2 regions of the Kineococcus rhizosphaerae genome follow, and region 2 is predicted to be linked to the other one. Evidence: riboswitches for the same ligand, from Rfam matches in the RefSeq annotation. Region 2 holds a riboswitch; the other holds the start of a gene.
The links. A riboswitch is a leader RNA that binds a small molecule or an ion and turns the genes downstream of it on or off. The one in region 2 is predicted to bind S-adenosylmethionine.
Positions count from the first base shown of each region.

Region 1: another riboswitch for S-adenosylmethionine. It lies ahead of CLV37_RS22190 (FAD/NAD(P)-binding protein); the one in region 2 lies ahead of CLV37_RS21120 (O-acetylhomoserine aminocarboxypropyltransferase/cysteine synthase family protein).

Region 1 covers NZ_PVZF01000014.1:1,393-10,934, forward strand. Annotated here, with positions in the region: gene CLV37_RS22170 (NtaA/DmoA family FMN-dependent monooxygenase) at 1-256, shown strand, start outside; gene CLV37_RS22175 (LLM class flavin-dependent oxidoreductase) at 273-1,316, shown strand; gene CLV37_RS22180 (NtaA/DmoA family FMN-dependent monooxygenase) at 1,329-2,657, shown strand; gene CLV37_RS22185 (ATP-grasp domain-containing protein) at 2,764-3,774, opposite strand; SAM riboswitch class I at 3,949-4,043, shown strand; gene CLV37_RS22190 (FAD/NAD(P)-binding protein) at 4,216-6,198, shown strand; gene CLV37_RS22195 (amino acid ABC transporter permease) at 6,195-7,160, shown strand; gene CLV37_RS22200 (amino acid ABC transporter ATP-binding protein) at 7,157-7,948, shown strand; gene CLV37_RS22205 (ABC transporter substrate-binding protein) at 8,038-9,012, shown strand; gene CLV37_RS22210 (methyltransferase domain-containing protein) at 9,173-9,542, opposite strand, start outside.
Region 2 covers NZ_PVZF01000012.1:146,959-156,500, forward strand. Annotated here, with positions in the region: gene CLV37_RS21095 (NAD(P)H-dependent oxidoreductase) at 1-602, opposite strand, end outside; gene CLV37_RS21100 (DUF2256 and DUF3253 domain-containing protein) at 729-1,121, shown strand; gene CLV37_RS21105 (LLM class F420-dependent oxidoreductase) at 1,175-2,035, shown strand; gene CLV37_RS21110 (GGDEF domain-containing protein) at 2,096-3,556, shown strand; gene CLV37_RS21115 (NtaA/DmoA family FMN-dependent monooxygenase) at 3,547-4,854, opposite strand; SAM riboswitch class I at 4,928-5,016, shown strand; gene CLV37_RS21120 (O-acetylhomoserine aminocarboxypropyltransferase/cysteine synthase family protein) at 5,145-6,458, shown strand; gene CLV37_RS21125 (LLM class flavin-dependent oxidoreductase) at 6,458-7,768, shown strand; gene CLV37_RS21130 (alpha/beta hydrolase) at 7,765-8,271, opposite strand; gene CLV37_RS21135 (antibiotic biosynthesis monooxygenase family protein) at 8,273-8,578, opposite strand; gene ilvA (threonine ammonia-lyase IlvA) at 8,605-9,542, opposite strand, start outside.

The DNA of each region.
Region 1 (9,542 bases), on a different contig from region 2:
CGCCGTCGTCGCCCAGATCGAGCACTGGCTCGACGACGTCGGCATCGACGGCATCAACCTCACCCAGCAGCACAGCTACGGGACCCTGCAGGACTTCGCCGAACTCGTCGGCCCGAGGTTGCGCGAGCGCGGCCGCCGGCCCGACGGGTACGTCCCGGGCCAGACGCTGCGCGAACGCCTCGGCGGCAGCGGCCCGCTGCTGCCCGACGACCACACCGGCGCCCGGTTCCGCCGTGCCGCCGTCCCCACCCCCTGACGCCAGGAGCCCCGACATGCCCACCCCGTTCCACGTGTTCCTGGAGGTCGACGGCGGAGGCTGGCACCCCGCCGCCTGGCGCCGTTCCCGCACCACCCCGGACCAGGTGTTCTCCCCGGCCCGCCTGAAGGAGTTCGCCGTCACCGCGCAGGCGCAGGGCCTGACCGGGCTGACGTTCGAGGACTCCACGGAGCCGAACCCGCGCAACCCCGTCGGTCACCTCGACGCGGTGCAGCGCGCGGCCTTCCTGGCCGGGACGACCGACGCGATCGGGCTGCTCCCCGTCGCCGCGACGACGTACTCCGAGCCGTTCCACGTGGCCGCGCAGATCGCCTCCCTGGACCACTCCAGCCGGGGCCGGGCGGGGTGGATCGCGACGACCTCGCCCGCCGCGGCCGCGCGCAGCGTGAACCTGCCCGTCGAGGCCGACCCCGCCGGCGAGCTGGCCGACGTGGTCCGCACCGTCCGCGCGCTGTGGGATTCCTGGGAGGACGACGCGGTGATCCGCGACGTCGCCACGGGCCGCTACGTCGACCGCGACCGGTTGCACTACGTGGACGTCGAGACCGACTCCTTCTCCGTGAAGGGCCCGCTGACCGTCCCGCGGTCCCCGCAGGGCCAGTCCGTCGTCGCCGTCCACGCACGGGACCTGACCCCGGGCACCGCGGCCGACGTCGTGTTCAGCGGGGACGAGCGGGCCCGCCGCACCGCGGGTGGGCCGCTCGTCGTGCTCGACGTCGAGGTCGCCCTCGACACCGAGGCCCACCCGGCGGCGGACCGCCTCACGGCCCTGGACGCCGACGCGACGGCCCCGGACCGGGGCCGGATCCGCTGGTCGGGGTCGGGTGAAGGTTTCGCCCGGTACTTGAGCGACCTGGCCGGTTCCGTCGACGGCGTCCGGGTGCACGCCGCGGTCCTCGACGAGGACCTGCGCACGCTGCTGCGCACGACGTTCCCCGCCCTGCGCGTCGCCCGTCTGCTGCAGCCGCCGACCGCCGGGGCGACCCTGCGGTCCACGTTGGGCCTGGCCCGACCCGCCAACCAGTTCGCGACGGCCTGAGGACCTTCCCCCATGACTGACGACACGACCGAACTCCGCTACCCCGACGCCGTCGTCCGCTTCGGCGTGTTCTTCCAGGGCGTCAACCACAGCACCATCTGGTCGGACCCCCGCAGCGGTTCCCAACTGCACCACTCGACGTTCACGCAGCTGGCCCAGACCGCCGAACGCGGGTTGTTCGACGCGTTCTTCCTCGGCGAGGGCCTGCGGCTGCGCGAGCAGCGCGGCAAGATCCACGACCTCGACGTCGTGGGCCGTCCCGACGCCCTGACCGAGCTGGCGACGCTCGCGGGGCTCACCTCGAAGATCGGTCTGGTCGCCACCCAGAACACGACGTACAACGACCCGGCCGACCTCGCCCGCCGTCTCGCCTCGCTGGACGTGCTGTCCGGCGGCCGCGCCGCGTGGAACGTCGTGACGACCGACAACGCGTGGACGGGCGCGAACTTCCGCCGCGGTGGGTACCTCGACCACGCGGACCGGTACGAACGCGCCGAACGCTTCGTGAACCTGGCCAAGCGCGTGTGGGACAGCTGGAACGGCGACGGTTTCGACGCGGTCGCCTCCGACGACCGGTTCTTCGACGTCGAGTTCACCCCGACCGTGCCGCGCAGCGCGCAGCAGCACCCCGTCCTGTTCCAGGCCGGAGACTCCCCCGCGGGCCGCGACTTCGCCACCCGCACCGCGGACGTGATCTTCTCCCGGCACGGCACCGACCACGCCGACGCGCTCGCCTTCGCCGACGACATCCGGCGCCGGACCGTCGCGGCCGGCCGCCCCGAGGGGGACGTGCTCATCCTGCCGGGGACGCAGATCGTCGTGGCCGACACCGAGGCCGAGGTCGAGGAGAAGGCCCGCTGGGTCCTCGAGCAGCAGGTCACCCCCGCCACCGCGCTGTCCCTCGTGGGCCAGGTGTGGGGCGAGGACCTGTCCGGCTACGACCCCGACGGTCCGCTGCCGGCGCACGACCCGGTCATCGAGGACATCGACGGGACGCGCGGGGCCCACCGCGCGGGCGCGAACGCGCGGAGCCTGGCGCAGCAGTGGCGGGCGGTCGCCGAGGAGAACAAGTTCTCGCTGCGCGAACTGGTCCTGCACCACTCCTCCGAGCGCGGTTTCGCGGGGACCGCCTCGCAGCTGGCCGACGAACTCACCTTCTGGGTGCGTTCGGGCGCCAGCAACGGTTTCAACATCACGCCGTACCTGGTCCCGAGCGGGCTGGACGACATCGTCGACCAGCTCGTCCCGGCGCTGCAAGACCGCGGCGCCTACCCGATCGAGTACGTCGGGGACACCCTGCGCGAGCACCTCGGCCTGCGGGCGCCCCTCACCCGCCGCTGACCGCGTTACCGGCTGCTCCCCCGCGCCGAAGGCACACCTCGCGCCCTGATCACCAGCAGTTCAGGGCGCGAGGTGTGCCTTCGGCGGGATTCGGGGGCGGTGGGCGTCAGGGGCGGTGCGAGGTCTCGGTGCGCAGGAGCGCGCCGAGGTACGCCGCGATCTCCCCGGGACCCGACCGCGGCGCGACGGCCTCGACGGCGGGGTTGTAGTTCGTGTTCGTGTTGACGTCGTACGTCACCGTGCGCCCGTCGGCGGTCTCCAGGAACTCGATCCCGGCGATCTCGATGCCGGCCCCGCGCAGCAGGTCCTCGTACCGCTTCACGAGCGGGGTGTCCGCGGTGATCTCCTCGCGCAGCGAGAACAACCCTTGCGGCGAGTCGACGACGCACGCCTCGAGCGTCTGCCCGGAGGTCGGGACCTCGCAGGCGTCGGCGGGGCACAGTTCGAAGCTCCCCGCGGAGGTGTCGACGCGCACCGCGTAGACGAAGCGGCCCCCGACGAACTCGGCGCGCGTGATGAACGGCTGGGCCGAGCGCAGGTACTCCTGCAGCAGGGTGATCCCGTCGGCCGGTTCCTCGAAGTCCGGCGAGGCGACGTACGCGTCGAACTCGTCGTGCGTGTCGAAGCGCCGGACGCCCAGGCCCTTGCCACCCTGGTTGTGCTTGGTGATGAACGGCGCCTCGAGCTCACGGGCACGCGTCGACAGGTCGTCGCGGCCGAACACGGCGAGCGTGCGGGGGACGTCGAACCCGTTGCGGCGCAGCAGGGCGTGCTGCGCAACCTTGCTCACTTCGAGCTCCACCACACGGGACCCACCCACGACACGCCGCCCCCACCCCTCCAGCCAGGCGACCACGGCGCGCGTGTACTCCTTGGTGCGGGCGTTGCCCCGGGTGTGCGCGGACGCGCTCAGGCGCGACCAGTAGACGCCCGGGGCCGGTTCAGCGTCCAGGTCGAGGGAACCGTCGGTGAGCAGCACCTCCTGGAACGGGACGCCGGCGGCGCGCAGGGCCGCCTCGAAGGGCGGGAACCACTCCGGGTTCTCGTGGACGACGTGCACGCGGGGTTCGGCGTCGGCGGCGAAGCTCCACCGACGGGTGTCCTCGACGACGGTCATGCGGTTCCTCCGGGGGTTCGGGAGCTCTCGGTCCAGGGTGCCACCCCGGCCAGGGAACCACCTCCCGCGGTGGGTCCGCCCGACAGCCGGCATGGAAGCGCTTCACCACCCGGGACGGTCCGTGCGGGCGGTCCGGCGCTTGGAGAAACCCGCTCCGGTGGGATAGTTTCGAACCGTCCATCCAGAGCGACCGAGAGACCTGGCTCGTCGACGTCGCAGCAACCCCCCGACCCGTCGGGCGAGGGTGCTTCCGCCAGGACCGATGGGAGTCGCGAGATGAGTGCCCGCACCGCACCCGGGAGCCTGCTGGTCCGCCGGCGCCACGTCGACCTGGGTCGTCTGAGCTCGGCGGTCTGTGCGGGGGTCTGACCCCCGTCCGTCGCGGCCCCGCCCGCGGACGTCCCCTGCGCCGGTGTCGGCGCGGACCTCCGGAGCACCCCCTTGTCACGCACTCCCCCGTCCCCATCACCGTCCCGTTCCCTCGGCGTCGTCGGTGCCGGTCCGCGGACCCTCGTCCTCCTGCAGCGTCTCGGCGCCCAGCACGCCGCGGCCGACGACGGGTCCGTCCTCGACGTCCACGTGGTGGACCCGTACGACTCCGGCGCCGGCCGGGTGTGGCGCCAGGCCCAGGACCCGTTGCTGTGGATGAACTCGCGGGCCGCGGACATCAGCGTCCTGCCCGACGAGTCCGTCACCGGCCTGGCCGAACCCGTGCTGCGCGGCCCGTCGCTGGCCGGGTGGGTCCACGAGAACCGCGCCGACCTCGTGCACGACGCGGCCGCCGCCGGTGACGACCTGCTGCGCGAGGAGGTGCTGCGCCACGAACCCGGGTCCTTCACCTCGCGCCGCCTCGCCAGCGGGTACTTCGCCGACGCGTGGGCCCGCACGCTGGCCGGGCTGCCCGCGGGGGTGCGGGTCCACCGGCACGCCCGGACCGTCCTGGACCTGACCGACGACCCCCGCGACGGCCGTCAGGTGCTGCACCTGGCCGGGCAGGAGGAGACCCTGACGGTCGACGCGGTGCTGCTCGTCCAGGGGCACCTCGACGTCCGGCCCGGTCCCCGCGAACGGCGCATCGCGACGTTCGCCCGCACCCACGGCCTGGCCTACGTGCGCCCGGGCTACACCGGCGACCAGGACCTCGACGTCCTGCGCCCGGGCTCGGACGTCGTCGTGGTCGGCATGGGCCTGGCCTTCGTCGACCTCGTGGTGCGCCTGACCGAGGGCCGCGGCGGGCGGTTCACGGAACGCCCGGACGGCTCCCTGGACTACCACCCCAGCGGCCGGGAACCGCGGCTGCACGTCGGCTCGCGACGCGGCGTCCCGTACCGCTCGAAGATCGGTTACGAGACCCCGAAGGACCTCGGGCTGCCGCGCCACTACTCGGCGCAGACCGTCGCGGACCTGCACGGGGACGCCCCGCTGGACCTGCGGGCGGACCTGTGGCCGCTGATCGTCAAGGAACTGGCCGGGGCCCACTACCGCGAGCTGTTCCGCAGCCACCCCGGACGCACCGCGCTGGCCGCGGCCGAGTTCGACGCCCGGTTCTCCCGCGCGGCCTGGGGCTCGGCCGAGGTCGACGACCTCGTCGAACGCTCCGTCCCCGACCCCGCCGACCGCTTCGACGCCGCCGAGCTGGACCGGCCGCTGGACGGGTGGTGGGGGACGTCCGGGGACGAGGTCCACGAGCGCGTCCTGCAGCACCTCGAGGACGACCGGACCCGGCGGGCCGATGCGCGCCACTCCCCCGACGCCGCGGTCGTCGCGGCCCTGCTGTCCGCCTACGTCGTGACCGCCGGTCTGCACGCCGCCGGGCGGCTCAACGCCCGGTCCTCGGCCCTGGACGTCGACGGCTGGTGGCACGGGTTCTTCAGCTACGTCGCCAGCGGGCCGCCGCCGCAGCGGTTGCGGCAGCTGTCCGCCCTGGCCCGCGCCGGACTGCTGCGGTTCCTCGGGGCCGGGCTGAACGTCGTCGCCGACCCCGGGGCGGGCTCGTTCACCGCCAGCTCGGACAGCGGGCCCCACGAGGTGCGGGCGCAGGGCCTCGTCGAGGCGCGGTTGCCCGTCCCGGACCTGGAGCGCACCTCTGACGTGCTGCTGACGCGGCTGCGCGAACGCGGCGACGTGCGGGCCCACCAGGTCCTCGACGGTGAGACCCGGCTGTCGAACGGCCGGCTCGTCGTGGACGGCCGGGGCCGGCTGGTCCGCGACGACGGGTCCCCGCACCCGCGCCGCTTCGCCACGGGGGCCTGGGTCTCGGGCGAGGGCGCCGCCGCGGCGTTCGCCCGGCCGGGCACGAACGCCGAGCTCTTCCGGCGGGCCGACCGGCTCGCCGCGGACCTGCTGCGGGCCGGGACCTCTGCGCCCCCCACGCCCCGCTCCGTGCCCACCGCCCTGTCCGAACTCCCAGGAGACCGTCGATGAGCGAGACGACTCGCACCGGCACCGCCCCCAGCCGCTCGCTGGCGACCGAGGAACCCGCGGGGGCTGTCAAGGTCCTGCCCGCACGCCACCCGTGGCGGTGGGTCGCGACGGCGGTCGTCGCGGTGGTCGCGGCGATGGCCGTCAACGCCCTCGTGACGAACCCCGCGTGGGAGTGGCCCACGGTCGGTGAGTTCCTGTTCTCCGCCACGATCCTGGAATCGATGTGGCTGACCGTGAAGCTGACCATCGTCGGCACGGCCATCGGTCTCGTGCTGGGCACGGTGCTGGCGCTCATGCGGATGTCGAAGAACCCCCTGCTGCAGGGTGTCAGCTTCGCCTACATCAGCGTCTTCCGCTCGGTCCCGCTGATCCTGCAGCTCCTGTTCTGGTTCAACCTGGCGATCCTCTACAAGAACATCGGGTTCGGGGTCCCCTTCGGGCCGCAGTTCTGGACCTTCTCGACCCAGAACCTCATCGCTCCGCTCACCGCCGCGTTCCTCGGCCTGGGCCTGCACCAGGCCGCCTACTTCGCGGAGATCGTCCGTTCCGGGTTCCTGGCGATCGACCCGGGTCAGCGCGAGGCGGCGGCCGCGCTGGGGATCCCCCAGTTCCGGCAGTTCTGGCGCATCCAGCTCCCGCAGGCCCTGCGGATCATCGTCCCCACCACCGGCAACGAGATCATCGGTCTGCTCAAGGGCACGTCGGTCGTCTACATCATGGCGCTGCCCGAGCTCTTCTACCAGGTGCAGGTCGTGTACAACCGCACCGGCCGGGTCATCCCGTTGCTCCTCGTGGCCGCGATCTGGTACTTCGTCCTCACCACCGTGCTGTCCATCGCGCAGTGGTTCGTCGAGCGCTACTACGGCCGCGGCAGCGACCGGAACCAGACCGAGCTCCCGCTGCTGAAGCTCGTCCGCACCGTGCGGGCCGCCCGCACCCGTCGCCCGGGGGTCTCCCGATGAGCACGCCGACCCTGAACCGTCCGGCGTCCGGTACCGTCGTCAGGCTCGAGGGCGTCCACAAGCGCTTCGGCGCGCTCGAGGTCCTGCGCGGCGTCGACCTGTCGGTGGCCGCCGGCACCGTCACCGTCGTGCTCGGCGCCTCCGGCTCGGGCAAGTCCACGCTGCTGCGCACCATCAACCACCTCGAGAAGGTCGACGCGGGCGTCGTCGAGGTCAACGGTGAGCTCATCGGCTACAAGCGCGCCGGAAACCACCTGCGCGAGCTGCACGAGCGCGAGGTGCTGCGCCAGCGGTCGAACATCGGGTTCGTCTTCCAGCACTTCAACCTGTTCCCGCACCTGACGGTCCTGGAGAACGTCGTCGAGGCCCCCGTCTCGGCGCAGCGGCGCAAGCGGTCCGAGGTCGAGGCCGAGGCGCGCGCACTGCTCGAGCGCGTGGGCCTGGCCGACAAGTCCGGCGAGTACCCGCGCCGCCTGTCCGGCGGCCAGCAGCAGCGCGTGGCCATCGCCCGTGCGCTCGCTCTCAAGCCCTCCCTGGTCCTGTTCGACGAACCGACGTCGGCGCTGGACCCCGAACTCGTCGGTGAGGTGCTGGACGTCATCCGCGACCTCGCCGCGTCCGGCACGACCATGGTGGTCGTCACCCACGAGATCGGCTTCGCCCGGGAGGTCGCCGACCGCGTGCTGTTCATGCACGAAGGCGTCGTCCTCGAGGAAGGGACCCCCACCGAGGTCTTCGACCACCCGCGGCACGAGCGCACCCGCTCGTTCCTCGCGAAGGTCCTCTGAACCACCCAGCCCCACCCCGGTCCGGCGCGAACGCCGGACCGCCCTGTCGGCCTGCCACGAGGCAGGTCCGCAAACCCGAGGAGAACCCCTTGATCAGCCGTCGAACCTGGCTCCTGTCGCTGGCCGCGACCCCGCTCGTCCTGGCCGCCTGCGGCGACGGGACCGACCCGGCGACCGCTCCCGCGTCCACCTCCAGCGCCTCCGGCGGCACCGCGGTCGACACCAGCCCGGCCCAGAAGGGCCGCATCACCGTCGAGGCCGTGCCGGAGATCGCCGCCAAGGTCCCCCAGGCGATCAAGGACCGCGGGACGCTCGTCATCGGCACCACCGGCAACGGCGCCCCGCCGCTGAGCTTCAAGGCCGACGACGACAAGACCGTCATCGGGATCGAACCCGACATCGCCCTCCTCGTGGCCGGTGTCCTGGGCCTCGAGCCCGACATCCAGGCCACCAGCTGGGAGAACCTGTTCCTGTCGATGGACTCCGGCCAGTACGACGTCGGGTTCTCGAACATCACCGTCACCGAGGAGCGCAAGGAGAAGTACGACTTCGCGTCCTACCGCGTCGACACCCTCGCCTGGGAGGTCGCGAAGGACTCCACGATCACCTCGATCGAGGAGCCCAAGGACATCGCGGGGCTGACCGTCTCGGTCGGTTCGGGCACCAACCAGGAGAAGGTCCTGCTGAACTGGAACGAGCAGCTCAAGGCCGCCGGCGAGAAGGAGGCCACGATCCAGTACTACCAGCAGGCCTCCGACACCTACCTGGCGCTGAAGTCGGGCCGCATCGTCGCGAACTTCGGGCCGAACCCGACCGCCGCCTACCACGCGCTGGTCTCCGGTGACACGAAGATCGTCGGAACCGTCCCCGGCGGCGGCACCATCGTCGCCGACATCGCGGCGACGACGAAGAAGGACAACGGGCTCGTCCAGGCCCTCGCCGACGCGCTGAACCACCTCATCTCCAGCGGCGCCTACGGCAAGACCCTCGAACGCTGGAACCTCGCCGACGAGGCCGTGAAGACGTCCGAGATCAACCCGCCCGGGTTGCCCAAGACCGACTGAGCGGCCCGTGCGCGACGGCCCGTCCACCCTGCGGTGGGCGGGCCGTCGCGCGTGCGCTCCCGTCGAGGCCCCCTACGGTAAGCCCCACGGGGACGACGAAGGGCCGGGGGATCGTCGTGACGATCCCCCGGCCCCGTGCCCGGACGGTTTCCGGGCGGGTTCAGTCCCCGCGCCGGCGCGCCACCAGGTGCCAGTGCGACACCCCGGTCACCTCGTCCACGACGTCGCCACCGACGTCCAGCAGGTCGCACCCGCTGGCCAGCAGCGCCCCCCGCACGAGGTCGCGGTCGAGCCGCAACAGCCCCGGGGCGGCGGGCGCACCGACGGGTGCGAGCAGGGAGATCGCTCCCCCGGCGTGCACGGACGACGTCAGCGCCGCGACGTCCGCCACGACCTGCGCGAGGGTCCCCCGCGCGGGCAGGACGTCGTGGCACAGGACGAGGTCGAACGACCCCGACCCGCCGGCCCGGTGGTGGGTGATGGCGGCCAGCGCGGCGACGTCGTCGAGGTCGGCGTCGACGGTGCGGACC
Region 2 (9,542 bases):
CCCTTGAGCTTGCCGGCGATGCCGATGACGCGCTGGACCATGTGGTCCAGGGCGGTGAACTCGACGTCGCCCAGGGGGATGTCGTTGCCGCCGCCGGTGACGTGGCTGACGCCGTAGGGGTTGCCGTCGACGAACTTCGAGCCGTCGGTGTAGCCGGGGGGCACGATGATCCCACCGAAGTGGTAGATCGTGTTGTAGAGCGCGAGGAGGGTGGTCTCCTGGCCGCCGTGGGCGGTCTGGGAGGAGGTGAACCCCGCGTACACCTTGTCGGCCAGCTGGCCCTGCGCCCACTGCGGGCCGAGGGAGTCGATGAAGATCTTCAGCTGCCCGGCGATGTTGCCGTAGCGGGTGGGGGAGCCGAACAGGACGGCGTCGGCCCACACGACGTCGTCGGCGCTGACGCCGGGGGCGCCCTTCGCCGCCTCGGCCTCGGCGGCCTGCTCGTCCGTGGCCGCCTTCTCGCCGCCGGTGGCCTGACGCTCGACCTGGCGCAGCCGCACCTCGGCGCCGGCCGCCTCCGCGGTGGCGGCCAGGCGCTCGGCCATGGCCCGCACGGTGCCGGTGGCGGAGTAGTAGACGATGGCGAGCTTGACGTCGCTCACGGGGAACCTGCCTCTCGGTCGTTGAAAGTGCAACTTACTGGGCTCAACCTAGCGCTCTCCGGTCGCCGGCGCACCGTCGGCGTGGCACGGTGACCGCCGGACGGACCGACGCAGGGGAGGAGCGACGTGCCTGCACAGCGGACCCGCGGGGAGCTGCCGACCAAGGACTGCGCGGTCTGCGGACGCACCATCACCTGGCGCAAGAAGTGGGAACGGGACTGGGACCAGGTCAGGTACTGCTCCGACGCCTGCCGGCGCCGGGCCAAGAGCTCGGCCGGCGTCGACGCCGACCTGGAGGACACGCTGCGCCGGCTGCTCACCCAGCGCGGGGCGTCGAAGACGGTCTGCCCCAGCGAGGTCGCGCGCGCCGTCGGGGGCGAGGACTGGCGCGAGCTGATGGAACCCGCCCGCTCGGCCGCCCGCCGGCTCGTCGCGGCGGGGGAGGCCGAGATCACCCAGGGCGGGAAGGTCGTCGACCCCTCCACGGCCAAGGGCCCGATCCGGGTGCGCCTGCGCTGAGCCACGGGCGTAGGTTGCCGCTGACCTGGACCGCACACCTCCCGGAGGACCTTGTGCACATCGGCTTGCACGTCTCGGACTTCACCAACCCCGGCGGCCCCGCCACCTTGCGCGAGGACCTGATCCGCGTCGTCGGGGAGGCCGAGGAGTCCGGCTTCCGCAGCGTCAGCGTCATGGACCACCTCTGGCAGATCCCGCCCATCGGCGACGCCGAGCGCGCCATGCTCGAGGCCTACACGACCCTGGGCTTCCTCGCCGCGCGCACCGAACGCGTCGAACTCCTCGCCTGGGTCACCGCCGTGACCTACCGCGAACCGGGTGTCCTGGCCAAGCTGGTCACCACCCTCGACGTCCTGTCCGGCGGCCGGGCCTGGCTGGGCATCGGCGCGGCCTGGTTCGAGCAGGAGGCCACCGGGCTCGGCCTGCCGTTCCCGCCCACGGCCGAGCGGTTCGAGCGGCTCGAGGAGACGCTGCAGATCGTGCAGCAGATGTGGTCGGAGTCCGAGGAACCCTTCACCGGGCGGCACTACACCCTCGGCCGCACCCTCAACAGCCCGCAGGTGCTGCGCCGCCCGCACCCGCCGATCCTCATCGGCGGTGGCGGGGAGAAGAAGACCCTGCGCCTCGTCGCCCAGTACGGCGACGCCTGCAACCTCTTCGGCGGCGACGACGTCGGGCGCAAGCTCGACGTGCTCAAGCAGCACTGCGAGGACCTCGGCCGCGACTACGACACCATCGAGAAGACCGTCATGGACATCGCCGACCCCGACGACCTCGACGGCTTCGTCGAGAAGTGCCGGGCGTGGGCCGCGCTCGGCGTCACCCACGTCCACGGCGGGTTCCGCGGCTACTTCGAACCCGGCAGCGTGCAGCGGTTCGGGAACGCCGTGGTCCCGCGGCTGGCCGAACTGTGAACTAGCCCGAACGAGCGGGGGACCGTCAGGTCCGGGGTGGGCGGTGACGACACCCCGGACATGGCTCTTCGACACGACGGCGCCCGGGCCTACCGGGTCCACCTGGTGGTGGCGGCCGTCGTCGTGCCCGCCTACGTGGCGCTGCCCAACGGCCCGGCGCGCGCGGTCCTGAACTCCCTCCTGGGCCTGGCGTTCGCCGCCCTCATCGCCGTCGGCGTGCGCCGCAACCGGCCCCGCGCCGCCGGCGCCTGGTGGCTGCTGGCCGCCGGCGTCCTCGCCTGGGTCCTCGGCGACATCACCTACAACGTGCTCGACCACGTCCTGCACGTCAGCCCGTTCCCGTCCGTGGCCGACGTCTTCTACCTCGCCGCCTACCCGCTGCTGGCGGCCGGGCTGCTGCTCCTCGCCCGCCGCCGCACCGCGGGCGGCGACCGCGACGGGGTCGTCGACAGCGCCATCGTCACCGTCGGGGCGGGCCTGCTGAGCTGGGTCTTCCTCATGCAGCCGTCGCTGGCCGACAGCACCGTCCCGGTGTTCAACCGGGTCGTGGCCACCAGCTACCCCGTCGGGGACGTCCTGCTGCTCGCCGTCGTCGCCCGGCTGCTGACCACCGCGGGCCGCCGCTCGCCGTCCTTCCGCTGGCTCGCCGTCGGCATCGTCCTCATGCTCGCCAGCGACAGCGCCTACCAGGTCGTCAGCCTCAGCGGGACCTACCACGGCGGCCTGCTGAACCTCGGCTGGTCCTGGTCCTACGCGGCGCTCGCGGCCGCGGCCCTGCACCCCTCGATGCGCGGCCTGGCCGACGCGGCCCCGAGCGCGGCGACCTTCACCCGGGTCCGCCTGGTGGCCCTGACGTGCGCGAGCCTGCTGTCGCCGGGAACCCTGCTCCTGCAGAGCGCCCTGGGCTGGGAGGTGGAGCCGTGGTCGGTCGGGGCGAGCTCCATCGCGCTGTTCCTGCTCGTGGTGCTGCGCATGAACGGGCTGCTCAAGCAGGTCCAGACGCAGGCGCAGCAGCTCACCGCGCTGGCCCGCACGGACGGGCTCACGGGGATCGCGAACCGGCGCAGCGGTGACGCCGAACTGGGCCGCCTCGTCGACCGCTGCGCCCTCGACGGCGTCCCGCTGGCCGTCGCGATCCTCGACCTGGACCACTTCAAGCGGTTCAACGACTCCTTCGGCCACCCGGCCGGGGACGAGCTGCTCGTGCAGGCGGCCCGGGCGTGGACGGAGCGGCTCGAGGACTCGCCCGCGTTCCTGGCCCGCTGGGGCGGGGAGGAGTTCCTGGTGGCCACGACCGGGCTCGGCGCCGGCGCCGCCGCGGACCTCGTGCGGGCGCTGCTCGGCGCCACCCCGCTGGGGCAGACGTTCTCGGCGGGGGTGGCGCAGTGGGACGGCGCCGAGTCGGTCACGGCGCTCGTCGGGCGCGCGGACGCGGCCCTGTACGCCGCGAAGGCCGCGGGCCGCAACCGCGTCGAGGTCGCGGCCGGGGGGACCTCCGGGGTCGTCCCGGTTCAGCGGTAGCGGCTGGGCGGCACCGGCAGTCCGAGGTTCTCGCGCAGCGTCGCGGCGGGCAGTTCCGCGGCCAGCACCCCGCGGGCGACGAGCAGCGGCACCACCGTCTCGGCGAACTCCTCCAGCCCCGCCGGCAACGAGGAGAACGCGAGGGTGAAACCGTCGGCGGCGCCGTGGGTGAACCGTTCGGTCATCCAGTCCGCGACCTGCTCGGGGGTCCCGGGCAGGAACCGGCGGCGCAGCATCGTCCGGTACAGCTCGCGCAGGGTGAACCGTTCGCGGTCCATGAGCTTGCGGACGCCCTCGAACACCGTCTGCACCTGGTTGGAGCCGCCGGTGAAGTCGAACTCGAAGCGCTCGTCGAGCGGCCGGTCGGACAGGTCGACGCCCAGGTGGTGCGAGAGCCAGTCGAGGCTGAGCCGGTCGGGGGTGAGCGCCTCGATCTCCTCGAGCTTCTCCAGAGCGCGGGCCGGCGTCTCACCCAGCACGGGCGACAGGGCCGGCAGGACGAGGAGGTGCTCGCGGGCGCGGCCGTTCGCGACCGCGCGCTGCTTGTAGTCCTCGTAGAGCCGCTGCGCGCCGGGCAGCGGAGCGGAACCGGGCACGAAGACGGCCTCGGCGTACCTGCCCGCCAGGGCCCGCCCGTCCTCCGACGAGCCCGCCTGGAACAGGACGGGTCGGCCCTGGGGCGGGCGGGGCAGGTTCAGCGGACCGCGGACGCGGAAGAACTCGCCCTCGTGACCGAGCACGTGCAGTCCGGCGGGGTCGGCGTAGCGACCGGAGGCGACGTCGGGGCGGATCGCGCCGTCGTCCCAGCTGTCCCACAGCCCCGTGACGACCTCCACGAACTCCGCCCCGCGGCGGTAGCGCGCGGCGTGGTCGAGGTTGCGCTCCAGCCCGAAGTTGCGGGCCTCCTCGTCGCTGGCCGACGTCACGAGGTTCCACCCGGCCCGCCCGGAACTGAGGAAGTCCAGGGACCCCACCTGGCGCGCGGTGTGGAACGGCTCGTTGTACGTGGTCGAGACGGTCGCCACCAGCCCGATCCGCTCGGTGCTGCGGGTCAGCGCCCCGAGCAGGCCGAAGGGTTCGGGACGGACGTTGGCGACGTGCTCGACGCCGGAGGCGAACCGGTCCCACACGTACAGCTCGTCGGCGTAGAACAGCGCTGCGAAACCCGCGCGCTCGGCGGTGCGGGCGAAGTGCTCGTAGTACTCGAACGTCACGTAGTCGGCGGGGCGGCCCCCCGGCAGCCGCCAGCTCGTGAGGTGTTCGCCGCCGGGGTAGAAGACCATGGCCGTGAGGATCACGACGCCGCACGCTACCCGCCGGCAGATCGTGTGAAGCGCTTGACAGCGATGGCTGCGGTGCCGTCCACTGGAAGAGCCATCCAGAGCGGCCGAGAGACCTGGCTCGTCGACGCCGCAGCAACCGCCCACCCGGGTCGGTGCTCCCGCCAGGACCGATGGGAGAGGGAACGCAGTGCCGATCGAACCGTTGACGCGCCGTCTCGTCGTCGACCTCCTGCGCAGCGCCGGGATGAGCTGTCGGGCCTGAACGCCCGCGCTCCCACCCCGTCACTGCACCGGAAGGCCCGTCGATGACGCACGTCCGCAACCGCCACAGCTTCGCCACCCAGCAGGTCCACGCCGGCGCCGAACCCGACCCGGTCACCGGGGCGCGGGTCACGCCCGTGCACCTGACCGCCGGGTTCGTCTTCGACGACTTCGAGCACGCCCGTGCCCGGTTCGCCGGCGAGGACGACGGGTACGTCTACACGCGCATCGGCAACCCCACGTCGGCCGCCGTCGAACGCCGCCTCGCCGTCCTGGAGGGCGGCACCGACGCGATCCTCGTCGGCACCGGCCAGGCCGCGATCACGGTGGCGCTGCTCGGGATCCTGGGGGCGGGGGACCACCTGCTGGCCGCCGCCGACCTGTACGAGGGCTCGCGCGGGCTCTTCCTCGACAACTTCGGCCGGCTCGGCATCGAGGTCGACTTCGTCGAGGAGAGCGCCGACTGGGAACGCCTCGTCCGGCCGACCACCCGCGCCTTCTTCGCCGAGTCGATCGCCAACCCGAAGGACACCGTGCTCGACCTGCCCGCGGTGGCGGCCGTCGCGCACCGGCACGGCGTCCCGCTCGTCGTGGACAACACCTTCGCCACCCCGTACCTGCTGCGGCCCCTGGAGCACGGCGCCGACGTCGTCGTGCACTCGGCCAGCAAGTTCCTCGCCGGCCACGGCGCCGCCCTGGGCGGCGCGATCGTCACCGGCGACGGGTTCGACTGGTCCGGGTTCGGCCACCTCACCGAGCCCGCGAACGTGCTGGCGGGCGTCAGCTGGGTGCAGCGGTACGGCCCGCAGCGGGCCTACGTCGAGCACACCCGCGGTGTCGTCGCCTCCCGCCTGGGCCCGACGATCTCACCGTTCAACGCGTTCCTGGTCCAGCAGGGGCTGGAGACCCTGTCGCTGCGCGTGGCCCGCCAGACGCAGACGGCCGAGCAGCTGGCCCGCTGGCTGCGCGCGCGGCCCGAGGTCGTCAGCGTCGACCACGCCGCCCTCGACGACCATCCCTCGCACGACGTCGCCCGGCGGCTGCTGCCCCGCGGGGCCGGTGCCGTGTTCTCGGTGACCCTGGAGGGCGGCCGCGCTGCGGCGCAGCGGTTCGTCGACGCCGTGGAACTGTTCACCCGGATGACCCACGTCGGCGACGTCCGGTCGCTGGTGATCCACCCGGCCAGCACGACCCACGCGCACCGCACGGAGCCCGAGCGGCTCGCCGCCGGCATCTGGCCGGGGTTGCTGCGCTTGTCGATCGGCCTGGAGGAACCGGCCGACCTGCTCGCCGACCTCGAGCAGGCCCTCGTCGCCTCGCGCGCACCCCACCGGAGCGAGCAGGGGGCGGTGGCCTGATGGGACGCCTGCAGCACTTCGGGTACTTCTTCTCCCGCGGTTTCGGCCCCCAGGGCTGGGGTCGCGACCACCAGGCGTGGAACGACGACTGGACGCGACCGGACCTGTACGCGCACGCCGTGCGCGACCTCGAACGGGCCGGTCTCGACCTGGTCGTGATCGAGGACGCGATCTCGCTGGGGAACCCGCAGACCCTGGACCTGCGGGTCCGCGCGGCGTACGGCGGTCCCAAGCACGACCCGCTGCTGCTGGCCCCCTACCTGTTCGCCGCCACGCAGCACGTCGGGATCGTCCCCACGGTCAACGCCGGCATCACCCCGCCGTACCTCGCCGCGCGGCAGGCCGCGACGCTGCAGCACCTGTCCGGCAACCGGTTCGGGATCAACCTCGTCACCGACGTCGGCAGCGCCCGGCACGTGGGCCTGGAACCCGTCGCGCACGACGTGGCCTACGACCGGGCCGAGGAGTGGATCGACGTCGTCCGCCGGCTCTGGCACAGCTGGGACCCCGAGGCGCTCGTCGCCGACCCCGTGACGGGACGGTTCGCCGACGGCACCCGCATCGACGCCTTCTCGCACCGCGGTGAGCACTTCCGCCTCGACGGCCCGCTCAACGCGCTGCCGTTCTCCGCCGGTGACCCGGTCCTCGTCTCCCCCGGGGGATCGGCCCGTGGACTGGCCTTCGCCGGGTCGCGCTCGGACGTGCAGCTCGCCCTCGCGCCGCTGGAGGTCGCGAAGGTCCGCGCGTACCGGGCGAAGGTGCTCGACGCCGCCGCCGCGGCCGGCCGCAAACCCGCCGACCTGCGCGTCCTGTTCGTCGTCAAACCCGAACTCGTGAGCAGCCCGCAGGAGGCCGACCGGATCGTCGAGGCGTCCCGGCACCCCTCCGACGAGGTCCTGCACGAGGTCGCGCTGCACTGGTCCAGCGATCTGGAGACCGACCTCACGCGGTTGCCGCTGGACCGGCCGCTGGACCCGGCGGTGTTCGGCGACCACGTGTCCCTGGGCACCATCGGCGCCCTGCGCGGCGACACCCCGGACGCGCCGCTGCGCGAACTCCTGGCGCGCAAGGCCCGCAAGGGTCGGCTGCCCGACCGCACCGGCCTGGTCGGGACGGCGCAGGAGTTCGCCGACCTCGTCGAGGAGTTCGGCGAGGACGCGGACAACGACGGTTTCCTGCTGTCCGGCGACCTGCACCCCGTGACGCTGCACCGGTTCCTCGACGACCTGGTCCCCATCCTGCGCCGACGCGGGGTGCTGCGCTCGGGGTACGGCGGGAACGGGCTGCGCGGCAACCTCTTCGAGTTCTAGAGCAGGAACTCCCGCACGCGGGCACGCAGGGTCTCGACCACGCCGTCCCGTTCGAGGGCGTGGTCCGCTCCCTCGAACTCCAGCACCTCGCGATCGCTCTCGTGGGCCAGCACCCGGTTCCACGTCGGGTCCGCGGTGCCCCCGACCAGCAGCGTGCGCGGGTTCGAGCGGGCGGCGGCCAGGCCCACGTCGGGCTCGTCGAGCAGCGGGGTGATCCAGATCCCCGGCAGCCCGCGGTCGGCGGCCACCGGCAGGGCCAGCGTGGTCAGGGACTTCGCCACGAGCAGGCACGGGCGCAGGTCGTCCAGCAGGAACCGCACCACCGCCGGCACCTGCGCGTGCGTGGGGGGTTCCTCGGTCCAGAACACCGACAGCACCCGGTGCCCGGCGGCGACCAGCTCGTCGCGCACGGCCCGCAGCACCGGCTGGTCGGCGTCGTAGCCGCGCCCGGGGAGCACCAGTGCGGCGGCTCCCGGGGCGCGGCCCTCCTCGACGATCCGCATCTCAGGCGGGGTCGGCGCCCAGGACGACCTCGAACTCCAGCAGCGAGGCGCCCGTCGCCACCGGCCGCTGCCGTTCGCCCGCGTGCGCGTCGCGCGCGCCGCCGTTCGCCCAGCCCTGGTAGGCCTCCTCGGTCTCCCAGCGGGTGTAGACGAAGTACCGGGTCTCCCCGGCGACGGGGCGCAGCAGTTCGAACCCGAGGAACCCGGGCGTCCCCTCCACCGCACCCATCCGGTGGGCGAACCGGCGTTCCAGTTCGGGGCCGGACCCGTCCGGCACCTCGATCGCGTTGATCTTCACGACAGCCATGCGGCCAGCCTCCCAGACGCGCCGGTTCAGAGCAGGTAGCGGTACAGCGGCTCGGCCGCGGAGATGCGCTCGAACGACGGCGGTGCGGCCGCCATGCGCGCCAGCAGACCCGGCAGGTCCTCCTTCGTGGGGATCTCGATGCCCACCAGGGCCGGACCGAACTCCCGGTTGCTGCGCTTGACGTACTCGAACAGCGTGACGTCGTCGTCGGGGCCGAGGACCTCGTCGAGGAAGCGGCGCAGCGCCCCCGGCTCCTGCGGGAACTCCACGAGGAAGTAGTGCTTGCGGCCCTCGTGCACGAGCGCCCGCTCGATGATCTCGGCGTACCGCGAGACGTCGTTGTTGCCGCCGGAGACGATCGCGACGACGCTCTGACCCGGCTCGACGTGGACGTACCCGGCCAGCGCCGCCGTCGCCAGCGCGCCCGCCGGCTCGGCGATGATCCCGTCGGTCTGGTACATGGCCAGCATCTCCACGCAGATGGCGCCCTCGGGGACGGCCACCAGCTCCACCGGCTGCCGGGCGACGACCGCGTGCGTGACGTCCCCGACCCGGCGCACCGAGGCGCCGTCGACGAACGTGTCGAGGTCGGGCAGCTTGACCGGGTGCCCGGCCGCCAGGGCCGCGGCCATCGAGGCGGCGCCTTCGGGTTCGACCCCCACGACCCGGACCTGCGGGTGCCGCTCGCGCACCCACGTCAGGGTCCCGGCCAGCAGACCGCCTCCGCCGACGGGCACGACCAGGACGTCCGGCGGGTCCTCGCCCAGCGCCGCGAGCTGTTCGACGACCTCCACCGCGACCGTGCCCTGGCCCGTCAGCGTCCGGGCGTCGTCGAAGGCCGGGACCATCGTGGCGCCGGTGCGGGCCGCGTCCTCGGCGGCCGCCGCGGCGGAGTCGTCGTAGGTGTCGCCGAGCACGATCGTCTCGACGAACTCCTGCCCGAGCGCCGCGATCCGGTCCCGCT